DNA from 3 places in the Pseudomonas sp. D(2018) genome. Region 1 is predicted to be linked to each of the others. Evidence: riboswitches for the same ligand, from Rfam matches in the RefSeq annotation. Region 1 holds a riboswitch; each other region holds the start of a gene.

Region 1 (7,763 bases):
GGTCACCGCGCTGTTCAGGGCCATGTTCTGCGGTTTGAACGGCACCACCGCCACGCCCTGGCGCCTGAGCCAGCGGCAAATCGCCGTCACCAGGGTGCTCTTGCCGGCGTCGGAGGTGGTGCCCTGCACCATCAGGGTGGTCATGGACGCTCCTTGGAATAGTCGATCAGGGCCCGCCGCAGCCTTTCCCAACCCGCCTCGTCCGGCGGCAAACCGAAGCGCAGGCTGGCCGGCACGCTGAATAGCCGGGTGAGAATGCCGCGCGCGGCGAGAAATTCGTGCAAGGCCGTTGCGTCCTCGCGGACCAGGCGCTGGAACAGTGCCGTGCCACCGGATGGCGGCAATCCGCAGTCGTTCAGCAGGGCTACCAGGCGCTGACCGTCCCGCAGCAGGGATTGCCGCTGGCGAGCCTGCCCCGCTTTGTCTTGGAGCAACGCCTTGGCCAGGGCGCGGGCCGGGCCGCTCACCGTCCAGGGGCCGAGCCACTCGGCGAGCCGATCCAGCAGTTGAGGTTCGGCCAGGACAAAGCCCAGGCGGATGCCTGCCAGGCCGAAGAACTTGCCGAAGGAGCGCAGCACCAACAGCCCTGGCAAGGGGCAATGGCGCGCCAGGCTCAGCTCCGGAGTGCAGTCCATGAAGGCTTCGTCCACCAGCAACCAGCCACCGCGCTCTGCCAGACGCGCACGCCAGGCCAGCAGGGTGTGTGGCGCCAGTCGCTCTCCGGTGGGGTTGTTCGGGTTGACCACCAGCAGCACGTCGAATCGTTCCAGCTCGCGCTCGGCAGTGTCGGCGTCCAGCGCTTCCAGCTCATGCCCTTCGCGGCGCCAGGCGTGGGCGTGCTCGGCGTAGCAGGGTGAGATCACCCCGACCCGGCTGCGCTCGCGAAGTCGCGGCAAGGCCTGGATCGCCGCCTGGGAACCGGCAACGGGCAGCAGCGACTCGCAGCCGTAGTAGCGCCGGGCCGCGTGTTCCAGGCCGTCGTCCAGCTCGGGCAGGCGCGCCCAGGCTGCCGCGGGGATGGCCGGCAGTTCCCAGCCATAGGGGGCGATGCCGGTGGACAGGTCGAGCCAATCGGCCTCGGCTATGCCGCAGCGCTGCGCCGCCGCGCGCAGCCGCCCGCCATGTTCAAGCAAGGAGCCAGCCTCCGATGATCAGCGCCGCGAGCCAGAGCATCACCCCCTGGCGCACCAGGTCCATCGCACGACGGATGTCTTCGGCGCGAGCAGCCGGACCTTCGCCCAGTACCGGGCGGTCGTGCAGTTCGCCGTGGTAGACCGCCGGGCCACCGAGGGCCACGCCCAGGGCGCCCGCGCCGGCGGCCATCACCGGCCCGGCGTTGGGGCTGTCCCACTGCGGCGCTTGGCTGCGCCAGCAGCGCAGGGCCAGGCTGGTTTTGCCGAGCACCGCGTAGGTCAGGGCCACAAGCCGGGCCGGGATGTAGTTGAGGACGTCGTCGATGCGCGCAGCGGCCCAGCCAAAGCGCTCGAAGCGCTCGTTGCGGTAACCCCACATGGCGTCCAGCGTGTTGGAAAGGCGGTACAGCACCACTCCGGGCGCACCTGCCACGGCGAACCAGAACAGCGCAGCGAACACCGCGTCACTGCCGTTTTCCAGCACCGACTCGGTAGCGGCGCGGGCCACGGCCGCTTCGTCCAGCTCGCGTGTTTCGCGACTGACCATGTAGCCGACGCGCTTGCGTGCTTCCGGCAAGTCCCCCGCTTGCAGCGCGTTGGCCACCGGCTCTGCGTGCTCGTTGAGGCTGCGCAGGCCAATGGCGGCGTAGAGCGCAATAACGCCCACCAGCCAACCGATATAGGGCAGTTCCGAAAGCAGCCAGGCAGCGAAGGTCAGCGGCAGCACGGCGAGTACCCAGGCACTCACGCCATGACTGCGCCAGCCACGGCCCCCCGTGTTGAAGCGTTGCTCCAGGCGGTTGGCGAGCCTGCCGAAAGCCACCAGCGGGTGCCAGCCCTTGGGCTCACCAAACAGGGCATCCAGCGCCACGGCGCCGAGCGTGAGGAAACCCAGGCTCATGGGCGCTCCCCCCATTGGTTCTCGAACACCAGCTCGGCCAGCGGACGCGGCTGGGCCCAGCCTTCCAGCGCCAACATGGGCGCCGGGTAGAACTCGGTGACCGGCCCCAGGCAGAGCACCGCCATGGGCTTGCTGCCTGCGGGCATGCCGAGCAGGTCAGCCAGGGCAGCGGGATCGAACAGCGAAACCCAGCCCATTCCCAAGCCTTCTGCGCGGGCGGCCAGCCAGAGGTTTTGGATAGCGCAGGAGAGCGAGGCCAGGTCCATTTCCGGTAGGGTGCGGCGGCCGAATACATGGGCCTCACGTCCGTCCATCAAGGCGGCCACCAGCAGTTCGGCACAATCGCGGATGCCTTCTACCTTGAGTTTCATGAACTCGTCGGAGCGTTCACCCAGGGCTTCGGCGGTGCTTATCCGTTCGGCGTCCACCAGCGCGTGAATACCATCGCGCAGCCCTTGCAAGGTGATGCGGATAAACCGCCAGGGCTGCATCAGCCCGACACTGGGCGCATGGTGCGCCGCCTCCAGCAGCCGAGCCAGCACCTCGGGCGCAACCTCACCGCCGCTGAAGTGGCGCATGTCGCGGCGCTCGGCAATGGCGCGGTAGACCGCTGCCCGTTCGTCAGGGCTGAAGGCATGCTCGCTCATGGTCGGAACAGCTCCACGGCCGCCCGTGGATTGGACGGCAGGTAGAAGTGAATGTAGGAGGCGGTCAAACGGCCCCTGCGGAACACTGCCTCGGCCACCGGTTTGTCGTTCGGGCACAGGCCGCGCACCAGGGGTTCCTGCGGCGAATCCAGCAACGAATGGTGGAAGGTGTGGCCGCGCAGGCTGCCTTCCGGCAGTGGCGCTTCCTGAAGAGCCAGGGCCGCCAGGCGCTTCTGCAGGGTAGCGCGACCGGGCAGCAGACCGACCAGCTCAGCGGATTCGCCAGCCACGTCGGTCAGGGCTTCCAGCAGGTAGAGCATGCCGCCGCACTCGGCGAGGATCGGCCAGCCCGCTTCATGGTGGGCGCGGATGGCCTCCGCCATGGCGCGGTTGCCTTCCAGTTGGCGCAGGTGCAGCTCGGGGTAGCCGCCCGGCAGGTAGAGACTGTCCACCTCGGGCAGGCGCTCATCCGCCAGCGGCGAGAAGAACACCAGCTCGGCCCCCAGGCGCTGGAGCAAGTCCAGGTTGGCCTGATAGAGAAAGGCGAAGGAGGTATCCCGCGCCACGCCGATGCGCACACCAGCCAGACCGTCACCCAGCGCCTGCGGCTCGGGGGCGCTGAAGTTCACCGCCGGGGGCAGGGCCACTTCCGCGCTGGCAGCCAGGGCGTCGGCGGCGGCGTCGAGGCGCGCATCCAGGTCGGCCAGTTCCTCGGCCTGCACCAGGCCCAGGTGGCGGCTGGGCAACTCCACATCGGCGCTGCGCGGCAGGGAGCCGTACCAGCGGATCCAGTCCGGCAGGCTGTTGCGGATCAGGTCACTGTGGCGCTGGCTGCCAACCCGGTTGCCGAGCACGCCGGCAAAAGGCAGGCCGGGCTGGTAGGTGGCCAGCCCCACGGCCAGGGCACCGAAGGTCTGCGCCATGGCGGCGCCATTGATCACACCCAGCACCGGCACGCCAAAGTGACGCGCCAGATCGGCCGCCGAGGGCGAGCCGTCGAACAGCCCCATCACGCCCTCGATCAGGATCAGGTCGGCCTCCCCTGCGGCTTCCCAGAGCAAGCGGCGACTTTCCGCCTCGCCCACCATCCACAGGTCCAACTGATAGACCGGTGCGCCCGACGCGCGAGCGAGGATCATCGGGTCGAGGAAATCCGGCCCGCACTTGAACACCCGTACCCGCTTGCCTTGTCGGGTGTGCAGGCGTGCGAGCGCGGCGGTGATCGTGGTCTTGCCCTGGCCGGAAGCGGGAGCGGCGATCAGCAGGGCGGGACATTGTCTCCCCTCTCCCGCTGGGAGAGGAGTGAGGGATTTCGCGTCAGGCATGGGTGGCCCTCTCCCCGGCCCTCTCCCGGAGAGAGGGGGTAAATGCAGCGACGGTGCCCGACATCAGAACTCCACGCCCTTCTGGGCCTTAACGCCGGCCTTGAAGGCGTGCTTGACCAGGCTCATCTCAGTAACGGTGTCGGCGGCGTCGATCAGGCCCTGGGGCGCGCCCCGGCCGGTCGCGACCACGTGCTGGTGTTCAGGACGGGACTCAATGTCGCGCAGCACCTCGTCCAACTCCAGGTAGCCGTGCTTAAGGGCGATGTTCAGCTCGTCCAGCACTACCAGGCCGATCTGCGGGTCGTCCAGCAGGCTGCGGGCAACGGCCCAGGCGGCACGGGCCTTCTCGATGTCGCGCTGGCGGTCCTGGGTGTCCCAGGTGTAGCCCTCGCCCATCACGTGGTAGCTGACCTCTTCGGGGAAGCGGCGGAAGAAGTTCTCTTCACCGGTGGACATGCCGCCCTTGATGAACTGCACCACCCCCACCTTGAGGCCGTGCCCCAAGGCGCGGGCGACCATGCCAAAGGCCGAACTGCTCTTGCCCTTGCCGTTGCCGGTATGAACCAGCAGCAGGCCGTATTCGTCCTGGGCCTGGGCGATCTTCTCGTCGACCACGGCCTTCTTGCGTTGCATGCGGGCCTTGTGGCGGACATCGCGATCTGCGGATTCGGTCATGGGTGATCCCCTCAAAGCGCTTGATAGCGAACGCTGAAAAACACTGCCTGCCCCGGCTGGTTGTAGTCCAGAGCGGTTTCATAGTCGGCGTCCAGCAGGTTGGTCACTTTGGCCTGCAGGCGCCACTCCTCGGTCAGCCAGTACTCGCCGCGCAGGTCGACGGTAGCGTAGCCGGCCACGCGTTCGCGGTTGGCCAGGTCGTTGTAGCTGCGACCCTCGGCATGCAGCGTGGCGCCGATGCCGAAGCGGCCGAAGCGGCGGTCCAGGTCCAGATTGAACACCTCGCGCGCACGACGCGGCAGATCGTTGCCCGAATTGGCGCCGGACTCGCGATTCTGCGGATCGAGGAAGGTGGCGTTGGCGTTCCAGTCCCAGCCCAGCCACTGGCTACCGAGGACCAGCTCCAGGCCGTCGATGCGCGCCTTGCCGATGTTGTTGGGGCCGCCATAGAGGCCGAGGGTGGAGTCGTAGGCGATCAGGTCGTCCACATGGGTACGGTAGGCGTTGATCGACCAGCGGCCCCAGTCGTGTTGACCGGCAAGGCCAGCTTCGAAGCTTTCCGAGGTTTCCGCGTCCAGGTCGGGGTTGCCGTAGCCCGGGTAGTACAGCTCGTTGAAGCTGGGCGCCTTGAAGGCGGTGCCGTAGCTCAGGCTGAAGCGCACGGCGTCGGTCAGGGCGTAGCCCCAGGCGGCATTGCCGGTGTCGTGGGTGCCGAACTGCTCGTTGTCGTCGCGACGCAGACTGAGTTGCCAGTCCTGGCGGCCGTACTCACCCAGGTACTGGGCGAACCAGCCCTTGTTCAGGCGGGAATCTTTCTCGAAGGCCGTGGAGCTGCTGACCCGGTCACGCTGCCAGTCGTAGCCGAGGGTCAGTACATGCCCTTCGGCCAGGGTAAGGTCGTTGAGCCAGGAGGCGCTGTCCCGCTTGGAATCGAAGCGCGCATCGAACACGCCGTCGGTCCAACTGGTGGATTTGTCTTCGCTACGGCCGGCCTGCAGGGTCACATCCCAGATTTCGACCGGACTGAAGCGCGCACGACCACCCAACAGTTCCTGGCGGTTGTCGGCATTAGCGTTGTGGCCGCCCAGCGGGTGGAAGAAGCCGAACTGGTCGATGTCGTCGTAGTCGTTGTGCGCCTTGGCGCGCATCAGCGTGCCGTCCAGTTCCAGACCATTCTCGAACCGGTAACCGGCGCGCAGGCTGCCGGAAAGGTTGCGGTAGCCGTCGGCATCGGGCTCGTAGTAATCACTGCCCAGGCGCCGGGAATTGATGCCGTCGGTGTCCTGGCTGCTAACGCCGAGGCTGTACCAGGCTTTGCCATCGCCACCGGACACGCCAGCGCTGCCTTCATAACTGTCGTGAGTGCCGTAGCCTGCGGAGAACCAAGGCTTGGCCCCTTCCTTGCCACCTTTGCGGGTGAATATCTGGATCACGCCGCCAATGGCTTCGGAGCCATAAAGGCTGGAGCGCGGCCCACGGACGACCTCGATGCGTTCGATCAGCTCGACAGGCAGGTCCTGGAAGGCCGTCAGCCCGGCGCTCACCGAGCCGACCTTGACGCCATCGATCAGCACCAACACGTGATCGGACTCTGTGCCGCGCATGAACAGCGTGGTGTTCTTGCCCGGCCCACCGTTATTGCTGAGGGTGACGCCCGGCACCTTGCGCAGCAGGTCGGGGACGGACTGTGCCTGGCTGCGCTCGATCTCTTCGCGGTCGATCACGGTGGTGGCAGCAAGACTGGCGCGCACCGGCTGCTCGCTGCGGGTGGCGGTGACGACCTGCTCATCCAGCGTCAGGGGCGCTGCGGCCAGGAAAGGGGAAACGGACGTACCGCCGAGCAGCGCAAGCGCCGCCGGCCTGATGAAAGGCTTGCGAATCAAGGTTGGATCTCCGTCGTGCCACCCGCGCGACATCTGTAGGGGGTACTGCATGCGGAAGGCTCCGCGATGCCCAGGTTGCGACAGGCCGGTCTCCGGGCTTGCGAGTGGAGCTGAGCTCCTGTGCCGCGCCTTCCCATGCGTTAGCACAGTGGCCGATTGCGACTTCTACTCGCCTACCGTTGCGGGGGCAGCGCCGGATTCTTCATCGGAATGGACCGGCTTCCCTGTTTCACCCCGTAGTTCAGAACCACGGGGCACCTGAGGCAGCGGCGAAGGTTAGAGGGTGCGCGGGGTAGCGTCAAATGCTAGCGGACACGTGCCATTCAGTGCCTCGGATTGAAGCCGGCGGGTTTGCCCGCCAGCCAGTCGACGAAGGTGCGCAGGCGCTCGTCACCCAACAGGGCCTCCCGGCTGTTGTAGTTCAGGGCCAGCTCCTTTTCGCTGAACAGCTTGTGGATCTGGTTGTGGCAGGGCCTGCACACCCAGAGGGTGGCGGTGATGCGCTCGTTTTTCGCGTAGCGCTTCTGCACGTAGGGCTTGTCGTGCAGGGCCTTGGGAATCAGGTGATGACGGGTGAGCGCGGCAGGCCGGCCACACAACTCGCAGGCATCGGGCTGGGGCGGCAGGCGTATCGGTTCGGGCATACCCGTCAGCGCTTGCGGCAGAGCGTCAGGCCATCGCCCACGGGCAGCAGCGACAGGTCGATGCGCTCATCAGTCTTCAGGGTCAGATTCAGGGCCTGAATGGCGCGGGTGTCGGCGCTGTCCGGCTCGGCTTCCAGCACGCGACCGCTCCAGAGCACGTTATCGAAAAGGATCATCCCGCCCTGGCGCACCAGGCGCAGGGCCTCTTCCAGGTAGGCCGGATAGTTGGCCTTGTCGGCGTCGATGAAAATCAGGTCGAGGCTGTCATCTTCCAGGCTCGCCAGGGTATCCAGTGCCGGCGCCAGGCGCAGCTCGATGCGTTCGGCCAGCCCCGCCTCCTGCCAATAGCGACGGGCGATGGCGTTGTAGTCGCCGGGCAGGTCACAGCAGATCATCCGGCCGTCAGCCGGCAGTTCCGCCGCCATGCACAGGGCACTGTAACCGGTGAAGGTGCCCACTTCGAGAATGCGACGAGCGCCGGTGAGTTTGACCAGCAAGGCCATGAACTGGCCCTGCTCCGGGGCGATCTGCCAGCGCGCCATGGGCATGACGGCG
Region 2 (7,763 bases), on a different contig from region 1:
GCTGGACGGTCAGGACGTGAAGCTGCCGGGCTACATCGTGCCGCTGGATGTGACCGAGGAAGGCCGCGTCACCGAGTTCCTCCTGGTGCCTTACTTCGGCGCCTGCATCCATGTGCCGCCGCCGCCGTCGAACCAGATCGTCCATGTGACGAGCGAACTCGGTGTGCTGATGGACGCGCTTTACCAGCCCTTCTGGATCGAAGGCCCGTTGCAAGTGAAGGCCAGCAGCAGCGAGCTGGCCGAAGCCGGCTACCAGATGGATGCGAGCAAGATCTACCCGTACGAATCCCCCAGCAACTGACCTCCAATGCATGAAGGCCCGGTCAAGCCGGGCCTTTTCGTATCGACCCTCGGTGACATTGCTCTGGATCAAGATACGAAGCTTGCTAATTACTGAAACTGGCTCCAGCCAAACACACTTAGAACCAACTGGAGCCTTCCATGCGCAAGCATCTTCTCACCGCCTCCCTGCTCGCCCTCGCCATCGCGTCGCCCCTGGCCCAGGCCCACAAGGCCGGCGATGTGGTCATTCGCGCCGGCGCCGCCACCGTAAGCCCGAACGAAGACAGCTCCGCCCTGTCGATCGCCGGGGGCAAGGTCGGTGGCACCAAAGCCACCCTGGACAGCGACACCCAACTGGGCCTGACCGGCACCTACATGCTCACCGACCATGTCGGCCTGGAACTGCTTGCTGCTACCCCGTTCCAGCATGAAGTAGGCGTGAAGGGCCTTGGTGCGCTGGATGGCAAGCTGGCCGACATCAAGCAGCTGCCGCCGACCCTGAGCCTCCAGTACTACCCGATGGCCCCTGGCTCCGCCTTCCAGCCCTATGTCGGCGCCGGTATCAACTACACCCTGTTCTTCGACGAAAGCCTGACCGGCCAGCGCAAGGGCCAGGGCTTCAGCAACCTGGACCTGGACGACTCCTGGGGCCTGGCTGCACAGGTCGGCATGGACTACATGCTGACTGACAACATCCTGCTGAACGCCGCCGTCTGGTACATCGATATCGACACCCAGGCCACAACCGACCTGGCCGGTGTGGGCAAGGTCAAAGTCGACGTGGACGTCGACCCGTGGGTCTACATGGTGGGTGTCGGCTACAAGTTCTAAGCCACTCCCCTGGCAACCGCCCAGTAAAAAGGCGCCTTCGGGCGCCTTTCATGTGTTGGCGAAGTACAGGGACAGGTGGGATCAGCGCCCCAACAGCCGCGCTACGCCCAGCTTGAGCGGGGTGGGTTGCGGGAAGTCATAGCGCAACAGCAGGCGGGCAGTGTTGGCCCGCGAATGACGGATATCCCCGGCGCGCGATTCGGCGTGGGTCACCGGCGGCAAGCCACCCAGTACGTCGCCGATAGCGGCCAGCAGTTGCTTGAGACTGGTGGCCTGATTGAGACCCACGTTTACCGGCCCGACTTCAAGCCACTCCGCTTCCAGGGCCTGCACCAGCACCTGCACCAGATCGCCGACATAGACGAAGTCGCGGGTCTGCTCGCCATCGCCGAACACGGTGATCGGCAGCCCGGCCAGCGCGCGCTCGGTGAAGATGCTGATCACCCCGGAATAGGGTGAGGATGGGTCCTGGCGCGGACCGAAGATATTGAAGAAGCGGAATACCGCCGGTTCCAGCCCGTGCTGGCGGCGATAGAAATCCAGGTACTGCTCGCTGGCCAACTTGTCCACCGCGTAGGGTGTCAACGGCGCCTTGGGCGTGTCCTCATCAATCGCAGTGCCTTCGCCGTTCTGGCCATAGACCGCTGCGCTGGACGCGAAGATCACCCGCTTGACGCCGTGCTCGCGCATGGCCTCGCAGACATTCAGGGTGCCAATGAAATTGCTCTGGTGGGTCGCCACCGGATCGTCCACCGAGGCCTGCACCGACGCCACCGCCGCCAGATGCGCCACTGCCTTGCAGCCAGCCATGGCGCGAGTCAACAGGGCCGCGTCGGCCACATCGCCCTCGATCAGCTCCAGCTTTGGGTTGTCCAGTGCCAGGTTGGAACGTCTGCCGGTGGAGAGGTTGTCCAGCACGCGCACGGCATGGCCCTTGGCGAGCAGCGCATCGGCCAGGTGCGAGCCGATGAATCCGGCGCCTCCGGTAATGAGGATGGGGGAATCAGCCATGGCGGTAGTAACGATCCAGCAGGGTCGGCAGCGCAGCACGCCAGGCGCGCGGCTTGATGCCGAAGGTATGGAGGATTTTCTTGCAGGCCAGCACTGCGTTCTGCGGCTCGTCCGCCGCATCGGGACGGGCGGCGTGGGCCTGGGGCGTGATGTCCTGCACCGTCAGCGGATGCAGGTTGCGGGCCTCGCTGAGCAGGGCCTGGCCCAGTGCGAGAGGCGTGGTCGCTTCGTGGCCACCGTAGTGATAGGTGCCCCAGAGCGGCGCGGCGCAGTCCAGCTGTTTGATCACGGCCAGCAACACCCGCGCAGCATCGTCAACCGGGGTCGGGTTACCGCGGCGGTCGTCGGCCAGGCAAATTTCTTCGGCCCGCTCTGCACGACTGAGGAAACGCCCCAGGGAACCCTCGCGGCTGTCGTCCAGCAACCAGCCGAAACGCAGCAGCACGTGTTTGGGGCAGACGGCACGGACACTCTGTTCCATACGCCAGATCGCCTGACCGCGCTCGCTGAGCGGGACGGTTTCATCCTTCTCGCTGTAGGCCGTGGCGCGGGAGCCGTCGAATACCCGGTAGCTGGAGGGCTGCAGCAGGACGATGCTGTGGTGCTGGCAGAGTTCGGCCAGACGTTCCACGCCTCGCTCCTGGGCGGCCAGGCGGAGGCCACTGACTTCGTCGGCCTGGAACCAGTCGAAGTAGTAGGCGAGGTTGACCACGGCGTCAGGCCGGGTGTCATCGAGCAGCTGGGTCAGGCTGGCGGCGTCCCAACCCTGTTCGGGCGGGCGCGGAGCGAGAAAACCTATGTCTTCCTCGGCACCCTGGCGAATCAGCGCCTGTCCGAGTGAATTGCCGCCACCCAACAGCATCAAGCGCATTCGCATAGAGAAAAAGGTCGCTTAAAGCCGGTTAGAGAGAGTGTGCGGGCCAATTGCCCGCCGCATAAGAGCCGCATTCTGCGGGTTTCACCGGCGTACGTCACTAGCCGCGTGGCGGCTACGCCTTGCCGGGTCGGTAGAGATGAGCGTGATCGGCCCGATAAAGGGAGGAATCGGCAAAGCCTTCGGCGGCCAGCACCTCGCCCACCAGGATCAGCGCCGTGCGGCGGAAATCCCGTGCCGTGACCTTGGGCAGGATGTCCCCCAGGGTGCCGGTGACCTGCTCCTGGTCCGGCCAGCTGGCGCGATGGATCACGGCAATGGGGCAGTCGGCGCCGTAGTGCGGCAGCAGTTCTTCGATTATTTTCGCCAGTTGGCTCACGCCCAGGTGAATGGCCATGGTCGCGCGGTGACGGGCCAGATCGCCTAGTTCTTCCCCTTCAGGCATGCGCGTCTTGCTGGCGTAACGGGTGAGGATCAGGGTCTGGGAAACCTCCGGCAGAGTCAGCTCGCAACCCAGCAGCGCGGCGCACGCGGCAGTCGCCGTTACCCCCGGCACCACTTCGAAGGGGATGTCCCGTTCGCGCAGGTGGCGAATCTGCTCGCCGATGGCGCCGTAGAGCGATGGATCACCCGAATGCACCCGCGCCACGTCCTGGCCCCTGGCATGGGCTTCGACCAGCAGCGTGACGATCTCATCCAGATGCAGTTCAGCGGTGTTTACCACCAACTCCGCGCGGTGCCCGGCCAGCACGGCCTCGGGCACCAGCGAACCGGCGTAGAGAATCACCGGACAGGCGCGGATCAGGCGCTGGCCCTTCACGGTAATGAGTTCTGGATCGCCGGGGCCGGCGCCGATGAAATAGACCGTCATGGCCGTCAAGCCTCGTGCAGGATGCAGGCCAGGGCGCAAGTAGCACCGGCGCTGCGACGTTTGTCGATGAGCAGGGCGGCGCGACCGCCGAACAGGACTTCGATCTGGACCAGGGCGGCGGCCTCCGCCACGCCCGCACTGCCGGCGACCTCCCGGACACGCTCGGAGGGCTGGCTCAGGCGCATGTCCTCCGCAACAAGGATATCCGCAGGCAGGAAATACAGCGGCAGCCGCAACCGCTCGGCCAGGGCGATCAGCCCCGGCTCCGCGGCCTTCGCCTCACTGCTGGCCAGCGCGGCCAGATCATCGAGTGAAGCGCCGGCTTCGGCAAGGCACTGCATCAGCAGGCCTTGCAATTCGTCCGTCGGGCAGCCGCGTCGGCAGCCCAGCCCAGCGACCAGCTTCAAGCAGACGGCGACGCGTGACGCTGGTACAGCCAGGCCGCGGCCCAGCCCAGCACGGCCCAGAACACCGCATTGGTGATCAGGGAAGCAGCGATGAACTCATGTTCCAGCGCTTCCGGCGCCAGGCTGGAGTGGGCTTCGGGCTGCGGCGCACCTACGACATGGGGGATCACCAGCAGTACGACGCCCAGCACGCGCAGAGCCCAATGGCGGCCGAAGGCAATGAGCGCCAGCCCCACGGCAGTGGAAGCGGCAGTGCCGACCCACCAGGTCTGACGATGGGCCAGATCAGCGGCGGCGGTGCCCGGCAGTTCCGGCGGCAAGCCAAGGGACGGTGCCAGGGCGAACGTGGCGAAACCACTCAGGCCCCAGAGCAGGCCCTGCCAGGCACGGGTCGGGCCACGCAGGCTGAACAGTCCGGCAAGAATCAAGGCGAAACCTACTGCGACCACCAGGTTGCTGCCACCCGTGGAGAGGGTGCGCTGCCAACCATCTTCCGGCGCCCAGGCTTCGGCGCTGTGTTCGTGGGTATGGGCCACGGCAGCTCCACCATGCTCATGGTCGTGCTCAACCTGAGCGACAGGTTCGGCGTTTTCATAGGTTTCCGCCTGGAGAATCAGCGGGGTGACCCACAGGCTCTGCAACAGGGTCAGCACCAGGGCTGCGATCAGACCAGCGAAACCGGCGGTCTGGGCGATGCGCTTGATCATCCGGGAATCACTCAATGGCAGGGGAAGGCGGCACTGTGGCGAGTGTCGTGAGCGGCGTTGTGCATGGCCTCGATATGCGAGAAGCCGGCGAAATACACCAGGGACAGGCCGATCAGGCTGGCACCGATGGCCAGCAGCAGGCGTTGGGCCAGGGTCGAGGAAGAAGCGGCGGAATGGGACAGGGTGCGGCTGGACATGGAGATTCCCTCTGCGTTGCTAACGATACCGGCAGAGGAACGCGCGCGAGGGAAGCGGGCGCAGGAGCACCCCGATTTCCGGCTTGCGCCCGCCCACCGCGGGTTGCCAAAAAGCTGATCAGGCCGGTCTCCGGGCTCACGACGCCAGCCTGTGGCTGGACGGGCATGCCTTCCCATGCCGTGTCGGCACAGTGGCGTACTTAACCCTACGATCGCTTACCGTTGCGGGGGCAGCGTCGGACTAGTCCGAAAATGGACGCACCGACTTCCCGTTTCACCTCGCGTACGGCGACGCAAGGCACCTGAAAAAACCGTGCTAGGACATCACGAGTCCGACCAAGCGTCAACTGCCGTGATTGACCGTCGCCCAGGCGCTGCGTAGCCTTCGCCCTTTCGAGGTTCTCCGGCTGTACGCCGGAGCTAAGAGGGAACGTGGTCAAGGCCACGGCTGCCCCCGCAACTGTGAACGCCCCCAGGCCTTTCGAAACGCCACTGCGCAAGCGGGAAGGCGAAGGTGCCGCGCCAAGCGCAGGGTCGTGAGCCAGGAGACCTGCCTCGACGACATTCCAGACAACCGGGCGGGGTGATCCGGTGGCGAATCCGTTGCGCGGGGCGAGCCCCGCTGCGTTCGTCATGCCCGCCGACCGACCACGCAGAGGCGCGCATGAAAACCCTGGCCAAACTCCCCGTCACCATCGTCACCGGCTTCCTCGGCTCCGGTAAGACCACCCTCCTGCGCCACATGCTGGACAACGCTGAAGGCCGCCGTATCGCGGTGATCGTCAACGAGTTCGGCGAGCTGGGCATCGACGGCGAGATCCTCAAGCAGTGCTCTATCGGCTGCACCGAAGAAGAGGCCGTTGGCCGCGTCTTCGAGCTGGCCAACGGCTGCCTGTGCTGCACCGTGCAGGAAGAGTTCTTCCCGGTCATGCGCGAATTGGTAGCGCGCCGTGGCGACCTTGACCAGATCCTCATCGAAACCTCCGGCCTCGCCCTGCCCAAGCCGCTGGTGCAAGCCTTCCAGTGGCCGGAAATCCGCAACGCCTGCACCGTCGACGCCGTCATCACCGTGGTCGACAGCCCGGCCGTGGCCGCTGGCACCTTCGCCGCCCACCCCGAGCAGGTGGACGAGCAGCGCAAGCAGGACCCGAACCTCGACCATGAATCCCCCCTGCACGAACTGTTCGAAGACCAGTTGGCCAGCGCCGACCTGGTGATCCTCAACAAGGCCGACCTGCTCGACGCCGAGGCCCTGGCCGCCGTGCGCGCCGAGGTGGCCGAGGAACTGCCACCTGCGGTGAAGATCGTCGAAGCCAGCGCCGGCAAGCTGCCGCTCAGCGTGCTGCTGGGCCTGAACGCCGAGGCGGAACTGCACATCGACAGCCGCCCCACCCACCATGACCACGAAGGTCATGAAGACCACGACCACGACGAGTTCGACTCCTTTCACGTCGACCTGCCGGAAGTGGAAGAAGCCGCCCTGATCAAAGCCCTCGGCCAACTGGTGGTGCGCCACGACATCCTGCGCATCAAGGGCTTCGCCGCCATCCCCGGCAAACCCATGCGCCTGCTGATCCAGGGCGTCGGCAAGCGTTTCGACAAGCACTTCGACCGCAAGTGGCTGACCGACGAAACCCGCAGCACCCGCCTGGTGGTGATCGGTCAGGAACTGGATCAGGCAGTGATTGCCAACGAGCTGCGCACGGCTCTCGTATGAAACGCATTCAAATCCCCTCTCCCAGAGGGAAAGGGGAGTAAATGCACCTCCTGCGCACCCAACCCGGCGGCTTCGTCCCGGACGACGGCATCGCCCACCTGGCCCAGACACCCGCCGAACTGGTGATCCTCTGCAGCGGCGACTCGCACCTGGCGCTGCTGGCCGAGGCCGCCCGCGAATTGCCCGACGACTACCCGAGCCTGCGCCTGGCCAACCCCATGCAGTTGCAGAACCACGCCTCGGTGGACCTCTACGTCGACGAGGTGCTGCAGCATGCCAAGGTCATCCTGATCTCCGTTCATGGCGGCGTGGGTTACTGGCGCTACGGCATCGAGCAACTGGTGGCCCTGGCCGAACGGGGAGCGAAGCTGATCCTGGTGCCGGGAGACGACCGTCCCGACCCGGAGCTGGCCAGCCTGTGCACCGTTCCCGCGGAAGACGCCGAGCGCCTCTGGCAGTACTTGCGCCAGGGCGGCCTGGACAACGCCCGGCAGTTGTTCAACTGCCTGGCCAACCGCTGGTTCGACCGTGATTGCCCCTGGAACGAGCCTCAGGCCCTGCCCCGTGTCGCCCTCTACCACCCGCGCTTACGCCCGGCGCGGCTGGAAGACTGGCAGGCCGACTGGCGCTCCGATCAGCCGGTCGCCGCGCTCCTTTTCTATCGCACCCACTTGCAGGCCGCGAACACGGCCTTTATCGACGCTTTCTGCGAGCGCCTCGCCGCCCAGGGGCTGAATCCCCTGCCCATCGCCGTCGCCAGCCTCAAGGAAGCGGAGTGCTTGGCGGCTGTGGAAAACTGGCTGGACGCCGCGGGCGCCGGGCTGATCATCAACACCACCGGCTTTGCCCAGTCGAACCCGGACGCC
Region 3 (7,763 bases), on a different contig from region 1:
ACCCGGCAACCAGAGCAGCTCCCAGCGCGCCAGCCCCAGCCCGCCAAGCATCCAGAACACCACGGAGGTCGCTGCGTGAGGGTCGCCGAGAAACAGCAGCAGATTGGCCAGCGCCATCATCAGGAACGACACCGCCACCCCGGCCAGCAGCAGCCGATCGCTGGCCAGGCGCCCCTGGCGACTGGCGATGGCCAGCACCAGCAGCATGCTCAGCAGCGAACCGACGAAGGCCGCCAGAGGCAGGCTGTAGCGACCGAGCACCTCGCCCAAGGCGAGCACCATCACCACCGCGCCCAGCGCCGCGCCGGAGCTGACACCCAACAGGTGCGGGTCGGCCAGCGGGTTGCGGGTAGCCGCCTGCAGCGCGCAACCGGCCAGCGCCAGCCCGGCGCCGACCAGCGCACCGAGCACTACCCGCGGCGCACGGATCAGCCAGACGATGCTGTCCTGCCCCGCCGTCCAGCTCGGCGCCTCCGGCACCAGGCCGAACACGCGCTGCGAGACGATGCCCAACACCTGTTCCGGCGCCAGACTCACCGCACCGAAAGCCAGGGAGGCGACGCAGGAGACCAGCAGCACCGCCAGCAGACCGAGCACCAGCAGGCGATAGCCGCTGGCGCTGCGTACCGGGTTCATGGCCGCAACCCGGGATGCAGGGCCGCCGCCAGGGTTTCGATGGCCGTGACGTTATCCACACTGGGCGTGACCTGCAGGTAGGGCAGCACCACGAAGCGCTTCTCGCGGATCGCACGCACCTGCTGCAGTGCCGGGTGGCTGAGGAGGAATTCGCGCTTCTGCTCGGCACTGACCACGCCGTAGTCGACGATCAGGATCACCTCCGGGTCGCGCTCCACCACCGTTTCCCAGTTCACCCGCGACCAGCTCGAAGCCAGATCGTCCATCAGGTTGCGTCCACCGGCCGCCTCGATCAGCGCCTGCGGCATGGCCAGGCGACCCGCCGTGAAGGGTCGGTCCTCACCGCTGTCATAGAGGAATACGCTCGGCGCCGGCACGTCTTTCGGCACGCGTTGACGCACCCGTTCCACCCGGCCACGCAGGTCGCTCACCAGCGCGTCGGCGCGCGGCTCCACATCGAAGATGCGCCCCAGGTTGAGCAGGTCGGCGTAGAGATCCTCGAGACGCGCGGCGTCACGCGGCATCACGTGGGCACAGGACTCGGTCAGCTCGTACACCGGAATGCCCAGCGGCGCGAGCGTGGCCGGCGTGACCTCGCCCCCCACGTGCATGCCGTAGTTCCAGCCGGCGAAGAACAGGTCGGCACCGGCATTCAGCAGGTTTTCCACCGAGGGGTAGCGCGGCGCCAGTTCCGGCAGGCCGGTCAGTTGCGCGCGGAAATCCTCATCCAGGGTCTTCCAGCCGCTGATGCCGCTGTAGCCCGCCATGTTCGGGCGCAGGCCGAGGGCGAGCAGCATGCCGGTCAGGTTGACGTCCTGGCTGACGGCGCGCTGCGGCGCACGCTCGAAACGCACTTCACGCTGGCAACTGGTGATGGTGACCGGGTAGTGCCCGGCCTGGGTGAAAGTGGCGACGAACAGCAGGCTTGCGCCCAGGGACATGAGAAATGGCTTCATCGGGTGATCCAGGTAATCCGTGGGTGACCGGCAACGGGATGGAGGTCCACCAGCGCCTCGGTGCCGAACACCTGCAGCAGCAGGTCTTCTGTCAGCACGTCGGCCGGTGCGCCGCTGGCCACCAGGCGGCCGCCGTCGAGCACATGGAGGCGGTCGCAGAAAGCGGCGGCCAGGTTGAGGTCGTGGAAGCTGGCGAGAACACCCAGCCCCAGGCTGCGGAGCTGGCGCAGCAGGTCCAGTTGGTAGCGCGGGTCCAGGTGGTTGGTGGGCTCGTCGAGGATCAGGACCTGCGGTTGCTGCACCAGGGCGCGGGCCAACAGCACGCGCTGCTTCTCGCCGCCGGACAGGTTTTCGAAGGGCTGGATGCGGCGCTCCACCAACCCCACACGCGCCAGCGCCTCATCCACCAGGCGCTGGTCTTCTTCGCTGTCACCGTCCAGCAACCCCTTGTGCGGCATGCGTCCCATGGCGACCACCTCGGCCACGCTGAGGCCGAAGTCCTGGGGAAACTCCTGCAGGACCACGGCGATGCGCTGGGCGCTCCAGCGTGGTGATTGCCGCCAGAGGTTGGCGCCCTCCAGCTCGACGCGGCCCTGCTGGGGGCGATGGAAGCGATAGGCGCAACGCAGCAGGCTGGTCTTGCCGCTGCCGTTGGGGCCGATGAGCCCGACGAATTCGCCCTCCCCCACCGCCATCTCGACGCCTTCCAGCAAGGACTGGCCCGGGCTCGGAGCCCAGGCCAGGTCGTGCAGCGAAAGGCGCGCCATCAGAACGTGATGTCCGTGGTGACGAAGAACGAGCGCGGCTCGCCGAGGAACCACTGCTGGCCGCTGTTGGTCTGGCTCACCGCGTACTGGCGGTCGAACAGGTTGTTCAGCTCCAGGCCCAGGGTCAGCTGGGGCGTGGCGCGCCAGCTCAGGTTGGCGTCTGCCACGGTGTAGCCGGGCACCTCGATCTGGTTGGCGGTGTCGGCGTAGCGGTCATCCACGTAGCGCAGGCCGGCGCCCGCGCGAACATTGCCGGGCAGCGCCTTGTTCACCCAAAGGTTGGCGGTGCGACGCGGCACGTCCACCGGGCGATTGCCGGCGCGGGAAACGCCGCCCTGATAGAACTCGTCGTATTCGGCGCGTACCACCGAGGCGTTGGCCGACACCTGCCAGCCTCGGGCCAGGCTCAGCTCCAGGCTGGCTTCGATGCCGTCGGCGGATTGCTGGCCGATCTGCTCGGCGACACGGGTCACCGGGTCGGTGGTCAGCAGCTTCTCCTTGACGATGTGGTAGCCGGCCACCGTCCACTGCCCGCGCCCTTCCCAGAACTGCTGCTTGAAGCCGAGCTCGGTCTGACGGGCCTCGGTGAGGTCCATCTGCTGTTGGGTCGGGTTGAGGCTGATGAGGTTGTTCACCCCGTCCTTGCTGGTGCCGTACTGGCCGTAGAGCGAGGCATTCGGCGTCAGTGCGTAGACCAGGCCCGCGCGCCAGTTGCCGCCGGAAAGGCTGCGGTCGCTGCGGGTGCCGGCGCGCAGATCGTCACGGTCGATGTGCACCTGGTCGCGGCGCGCACCGGTGATCAGGGACCAGCGCTCGCTGAGCTGCAGCTGATTCTCGGCGAACAGGGCGAAGGTGCGGGTCTGGCTGCGCGAGTGCGGGCGGTACGCGGACGCGCTCTGGTAATAGCCAGGCGCCGGGTTCCAGGGGTCGATGTAGTCGCCGCCGATATCGTTGTAGGGCGAGTTGTTGGTCAGGTCGAAGCGGATGCGGTTGACCTCGGTGCCCACCAGGGTGCGGCTGGCCAGACCCAACAGCGAATGATCGAAGGTGAAGGTCTGGCGATCGCCGATCTGCTGCTGATGGTGCTTGATGCGCAGGTAGTCGCTGCGCAGCATGTCCTCGCGGCTGTCGTCCCAGGTGTAGGCCTCGGCATTGCGCCAGTAGCGCCGCGACTTCAGGTAGTAGAGCTGGTTGCTGGCGCTGACCTGGTCGGAGAGGGTCCAGTCGGTGGTCAGGCGGGTCCACTGGTCGTTGTAGTGCTGCTCGGCATTGCGCAGGTTGTAGTTCTTCTCCCGCAGGCTCTCGCGGTAGCGGCCGTTGATCAGCGGGGTGCCGAAGTAGCTGCCGGGCTCCAGGTCGCCCTGGTCATGGGCCAGGGTAAAGGCCAGGTCGTCGCTGGCCTGCCAGCGCAGGGCGGCACCCAAGCTCAGGCTCCGGGCATCGCCCCGGTCCACCCAGCCCTGGGTCGCCTGGCGGTTGACGGTGGCGCGGTAGCTCAGGCTGTCGCTGAGGGAGCCGCCGCTGTCCAGGGCGAACTGGCTGCGATCGTAGGAGCCGTAGCCCAGGCGCACCTGGTTGCGGATTTCGCCCTCGAAGGGCGTCTTCGACAGGTAGTTGATCACCGCCCCGGTAGCGCCTTCGCCATAGAGACTGGAGGCCGGACCGCGCAACACCTCGATGCCCTCCAGTTGCCAGGGATCGGTGGGGAACGTGGTGGTGCCCATGCCGGTGTAGAGGCGGATGCCGTCGAACAGTTGCATCACCGAGGCATGCCCGGTGAAGCCCCGCGCCGAGAGGCCGGTGCCACCATCGCCGGGGGTGCCGATGAAGCTGAGGCCGGGGGTGCGGGTCACGGCGTCCTGGGCGCTGCGGGCATTGCGCTCGCGCAGGGTGTCGCCGCTGAGGGAGGTGGTGCTGGCCGGGGTTTCCAACGCGGAGAGGCCGAGCCGCGAAGCGGTTGACTGGGACTTGTGCAGATCGGTTTCGGCAGGTTCCAGGACCTGGCCATCGACCTGGGTGGCCGGCAGGCTCAGGGCCGGGGATTCAGCGAAGGCCGAGGATGTCGCCAGCAGGCCGGCGAGGACGAACAGGGATGAAGACTGGGGATAGCGCGCCATGGGAATTCCAATTCAGGGTGCAAGGCACGGCAATCCCGATGGAACGCGCAAAAGCAGACGCGGGCGCGCAGGCACCCACGGTCAGCGTCAACGCCCGCCCACCGCGGGTTGCCAAACGAATGCCTCAGGCCGGTCTCCGGGCTTGTGAGGGTCATGAAAACCTCGCCTTCCCATGCTGTGCAGCACAGTGGCCTGTTGAGGGTTTCGCTCACTTACCGTTGCGGGGGCAGCGCCGGACTGGTTCCTCTCGGAACGCACCGGCTTCCCGTTTAACCTCACGCGCGGCGGCGTGAGACACCTGAAGCGGCGCGGATAGGAACATTCGTGGGTGGGGGAGTCAAGCTCAGCCCCGGCGAGAAACCCGCAATAATCCCGGTGCGCAAACTGGATAGTCGGGCGGCTCCCAGTCTCCTGGGGCGCAATGGAGCCATTCGCTCAGAACATCCGAAGGTGATCGCTGAACACGCCAATCTCAGCGATGTGAGGTTGCAGGCGGCAACGTTCAATGCCCCTTACCAGGTTCGCCGGGACACTTCCCGGCGCCCCTACGTCTTAATCAGCAAATCCGGTACTTGGCGCTCTTCCACGATCCGCTCCTGCACCCAGCGCAGGACCTCTTCCTCGTCGCGCATCCGGTACCACTCCCCGTCGGGATAGAGGCTGGCGGTAGGGCCGAGGTCGCAGGGGAACTGGCACTGGGTACGGGTGATGTGCACGCCGCCTTCACACTCCAGCTTGCCCGTGGCCTTGAGGGTTTCGCGCAGCTTCTTCCACAACGGCAACGCACCACGGCGGGTGCAGCGGGGGCCGTTGCACAGCAGCAGGCGGCGGGCATGGGGCGGAATGCAGGACCAGGCGTGGCTGGCGGGAATCGCCGGCACACTCGCGCACTCCAGGTGCAGTTCGGCACGCCCGGCCAGTGCACAAGCGGCGCCGGCCGGATCGCTGTCGAACTGGCCGAGGAGGCTGGCGACGAAGAGGTGCTCCGGAGCGCCCAGAACCGCCAGTTCGCTGCGCAGCCAGTCCAGATGCTGGGCGGACGATTGCGGGTCGAGGTCGATCACCAGCAATGGGCGGGGACTGGCCTGCACCGTCTGCCAGAGCCCGTCATGACCGGCTGAGGTGTCGACGATATCGGCCAGCGCCTCCTCGCCACGCAGGGCGATGAGCTGGCGACGGAAGAGTTCGGCGAAAGAGCCTTCGGCAAGGTCCGGCCCGGCGAACAGCACGCGGGCGTAAGGTGTTGCGGTCATGGGGTGTCCAGATGGATGGCGAGGGCCTGCCAGAGGCCTTCGACGGAATCGAATTCACGGGCCACGGGCGGCAGCTCCGGGCGCTTGAGGATCAGTATCGGCAGCCCCAGCTCGCGGGCCACTTGCAGCTTGGGTTCGGTGGACTGGCTGCCGCTGTTCTTGCTGATCAGCACGTCGCTGTGCAGCCGCGCGAACAACTCACGCTCGCCGTCCAGATCGAAGGGGCCACGGGCGCCGATCACCTCAAAGCGTTCACCCGCCGGCTGCCCCTGCAGGCAGCGCACGGTCCAGTGCTGCTGCGGCGGGATCTCGTGCAGGTGCTCCAAAGGTTCGCGGCCGAGGGTGAAGAAGGGGCGACGGAAACGCTTCAGGGCTTCGATCAGCTCGGCCCAATCGGCCACCTCTTGCCAGTCGTCATCCGGGCTTGCCTGCCAACCGGCGCGACGCAAGGCCCAGCAGGAAATGCCCGCCTGTTCGGCCGCCGTCGCGGCGTTCCGGCTCATCTGTGCGGCGTAGGGATGGGTGGCATCGACCAGCAGATCGATGCCCTCCTCCGCGATGAAATGCGCCAGTCCCTCGGCGCCGCCATAGCCCCCCACGCGTACCTGGCAGGCCAGGTCATCCGGCACCTTGCCAAGGCCCTTGAGGCTGTAGACATGTTCGGGGCCGAGGCGGCGCGCCAGCGCCAGGGCTTCGCTGACGCCGCCCAGCAGGAGGATGCGTTTCATCGTTGCTCCACAGCCTCGCCGACGATATTGCCCTGGCGATCGATGGCGAAGACTTCCAGCGCCACGCTGGCCGGCACCGTCTTGCGGGCGAAGGCCAGGGCGTGGGCGCAGACCATATTGCCCAGGGGAATGCCGGCGTCATGGGCCATGACCAGCGCCAGCTGGCTGGTATTGGCACCGCGCATGGCCGCCTGCAATTCGGCGCTTGCGCCCAGTTCGGCAGCCCACTGCGCCAACAGCGGCAGGTCGATGCTGGAGTTGCGGCTGTGCAGGTCCATATGGCCGGCGGCGAGTTTGCTGATCTTGCCGAAGCCGCCGCACAGGCTGAGTTTTTCCACGGGTGCCTTGCGCAGGTGCTTGAGCACGGCACCGGCAAAGTCGCCCATCTCGATCAGCGCGGTGTCGTCCATGTGGTAGCGACGACGCATGGCGTCTTCGCTGGCGTTGCCGGTGCAGGCCGCCAGGTGGGTGAAGCCGTTGGCGCGGGCGACATCGATGCCCTGATGGATCGATGCGATATAGGCCGAACAGGAGAACGGTCGGACGATTCCGGTGGTGCCCAGGATGGAAAGGCCGCCGAGAATGCCGAGGCGCGGGTTCATGGTTTTCAGCGCCAGCGCCTCGCCGCCCTCGACGCAGATCGTCACCTCGAAGCCGCCGGCAAACCCGTGGTCGCCAGCGAGTCGAGTGAGGTGCTCAATCATCATCTGCCGGGGTACCGGATTGATCGCCGGCTCGCCCACGGCCAGTGTCAGGCCGGGTTTGGTGACGGTGCCTACGCCGGGGCCGGCATGGAAACGCACACCCGGCGCGGTAGCCAGGCGCACCTGGGCGTAGATCAGCGCGCCATGGGTCACGTCCGGGTCGTCGCCAGCGTCCTTCAGGGTGCCTGCCTCGGCTCCGCCCTCGATCAAGCGACAGAACTCCAGGCGCATCAGCACCTGCTGGCCCTTGGGCAGGACGATCTCCACCGCATCCGCCGCCACGCCGCCCAAGAGCAGGCGCGCCGCGGCCAGACTGGTGGCCGTGGCGCAGCTGCCAGTGGTGTAGCCACTGCGCAGGGGAGCGGGTTGTTCGGGGGTTTCGTCACGCATGGAGAATGGCGGGTCCGCTCAAGGGTTTTACCTAGGGATCACTTGGTCACTTCAAGCAAGGTAATCGGCAACGCCGAACGCCAGGTATCGAAGCCGCCCAGCGGCTGTGCCTGGGCGACGGCGATGCGGGTGAGTTCGCCGCCGTGCAGCTCGCGAAAGGCTACCAGCATAGCTTCGCTCTGCAGAGTCACGGCGTTGGCGACCAGGCGACC

What was found. Region 1 has a riboswitch for cobalamin ahead of btuB (TonB-dependent vitamin B12 receptor). Riboswitches for the same ligand answer to the same signal wherever they lie in the genome.
Region 2: linked by a shared signal. The riboswitch ahead of cobW (cobalamin biosynthesis protein CobW) and the one ahead of btuB (TonB-dependent vitamin B12 receptor) in region 1 are both predicted to bind cobalamin.
Region 3: linked by a shared signal. The riboswitch ahead of FFS60_RS19695 (TonB-dependent siderophore receptor) and the one ahead of btuB (TonB-dependent vitamin B12 receptor) in region 1 are both predicted to bind cobalamin.

What each region holds. Positions count from the first base shown of each region.
Region 1 is NZ_SCOK01000001.1:255,356-263,118, forward strand. It holds partial or broken gene FFS60_RS01045 (cobyric acid synthase) at 1-144, opposite strand, end outside; gene cobD (threonine-phosphate decarboxylase CobD) at 141-1,133, opposite strand; gene cbiB (adenosylcobinamide-phosphate synthase CbiB) at 1,126-2,034, opposite strand; gene bluB (5,6-dimethylbenzimidazole synthase) at 2,031-2,681, opposite strand; gene FFS60_RS01065 (cobyrinate a,c-diamide synthase) at 2,678-4,006, opposite strand; gene cobO (cob(I)yrinic acid a,c-diamide adenosyltransferase) at 4,070-4,681, opposite strand; gene btuB (TonB-dependent vitamin B12 receptor) at 4,693-6,564, opposite strand; cobalamin riboswitch at 6,630-6,841, opposite strand; gene FFS60_RS01080 (hypothetical protein) at 6,888-7,208, opposite strand; gene FFS60_RS01085 (O-methyltransferase) at 7,214-7,763, opposite strand, start outside.
Region 2 is NZ_SCOK01000085.1:6,341-14,103, reverse strand. It holds gene FFS60_RS27555 (DUF3299 domain-containing protein) at 1-301, shown strand, start outside; gene FFS60_RS27550 (OmpW family protein) at 442-1,113, shown strand; gene FFS60_RS27545 (NAD-dependent epimerase/dehydratase family protein) at 1,195-2,124, opposite strand; gene FFS60_RS27540 (sugar nucleotide-binding protein) at 2,117-3,001, opposite strand; gene cobM (precorrin-4 C(11)-methyltransferase) at 3,114-3,869, opposite strand; gene FFS60_RS27530 (cobalamin biosynthesis protein) at 3,875-4,276, opposite strand; gene FFS60_RS27525 (CbtA family protein) at 4,273-4,983, opposite strand; gene FFS60_RS27520 (CbtB domain-containing protein) at 4,995-5,186, opposite strand; cobalamin riboswitch at 5,284-5,501, opposite strand; cobalamin riboswitch at 5,560-5,753, shown strand; gene cobW (cobalamin biosynthesis protein CobW) at 5,845-6,897, shown strand; gene cobN (cobaltochelatase subunit CobN) at 6,939-7,763, shown strand, end outside.
Region 3 is NZ_SCOK01000034.1:429-8,191, forward strand. It holds gene FFS60_RS19680 (iron ABC transporter permease) at 1-636, opposite strand, end outside; gene FFS60_RS19685 (ABC transporter substrate-binding protein) at 633-1,592, opposite strand; gene FFS60_RS19690 (ABC transporter ATP-binding protein) at 1,589-2,359, opposite strand; gene FFS60_RS19695 (TonB-dependent siderophore receptor) at 2,359-4,476, opposite strand; cobalamin riboswitch at 4,586-4,793, opposite strand; gene FFS60_RS19700 (ferredoxin) at 5,022-5,729, opposite strand; gene FFS60_RS19705 (cobalt-precorrin-6A reductase) at 5,726-6,457, opposite strand; gene FFS60_RS19710 (cobalt-precorrin-5B (C(1))-methyltransferase) at 6,454-7,551, opposite strand; gene cbiE (precorrin-6y C5,15-methyltransferase (decarboxylating) subunit CbiE) at 7,590-7,763, opposite strand, start outside.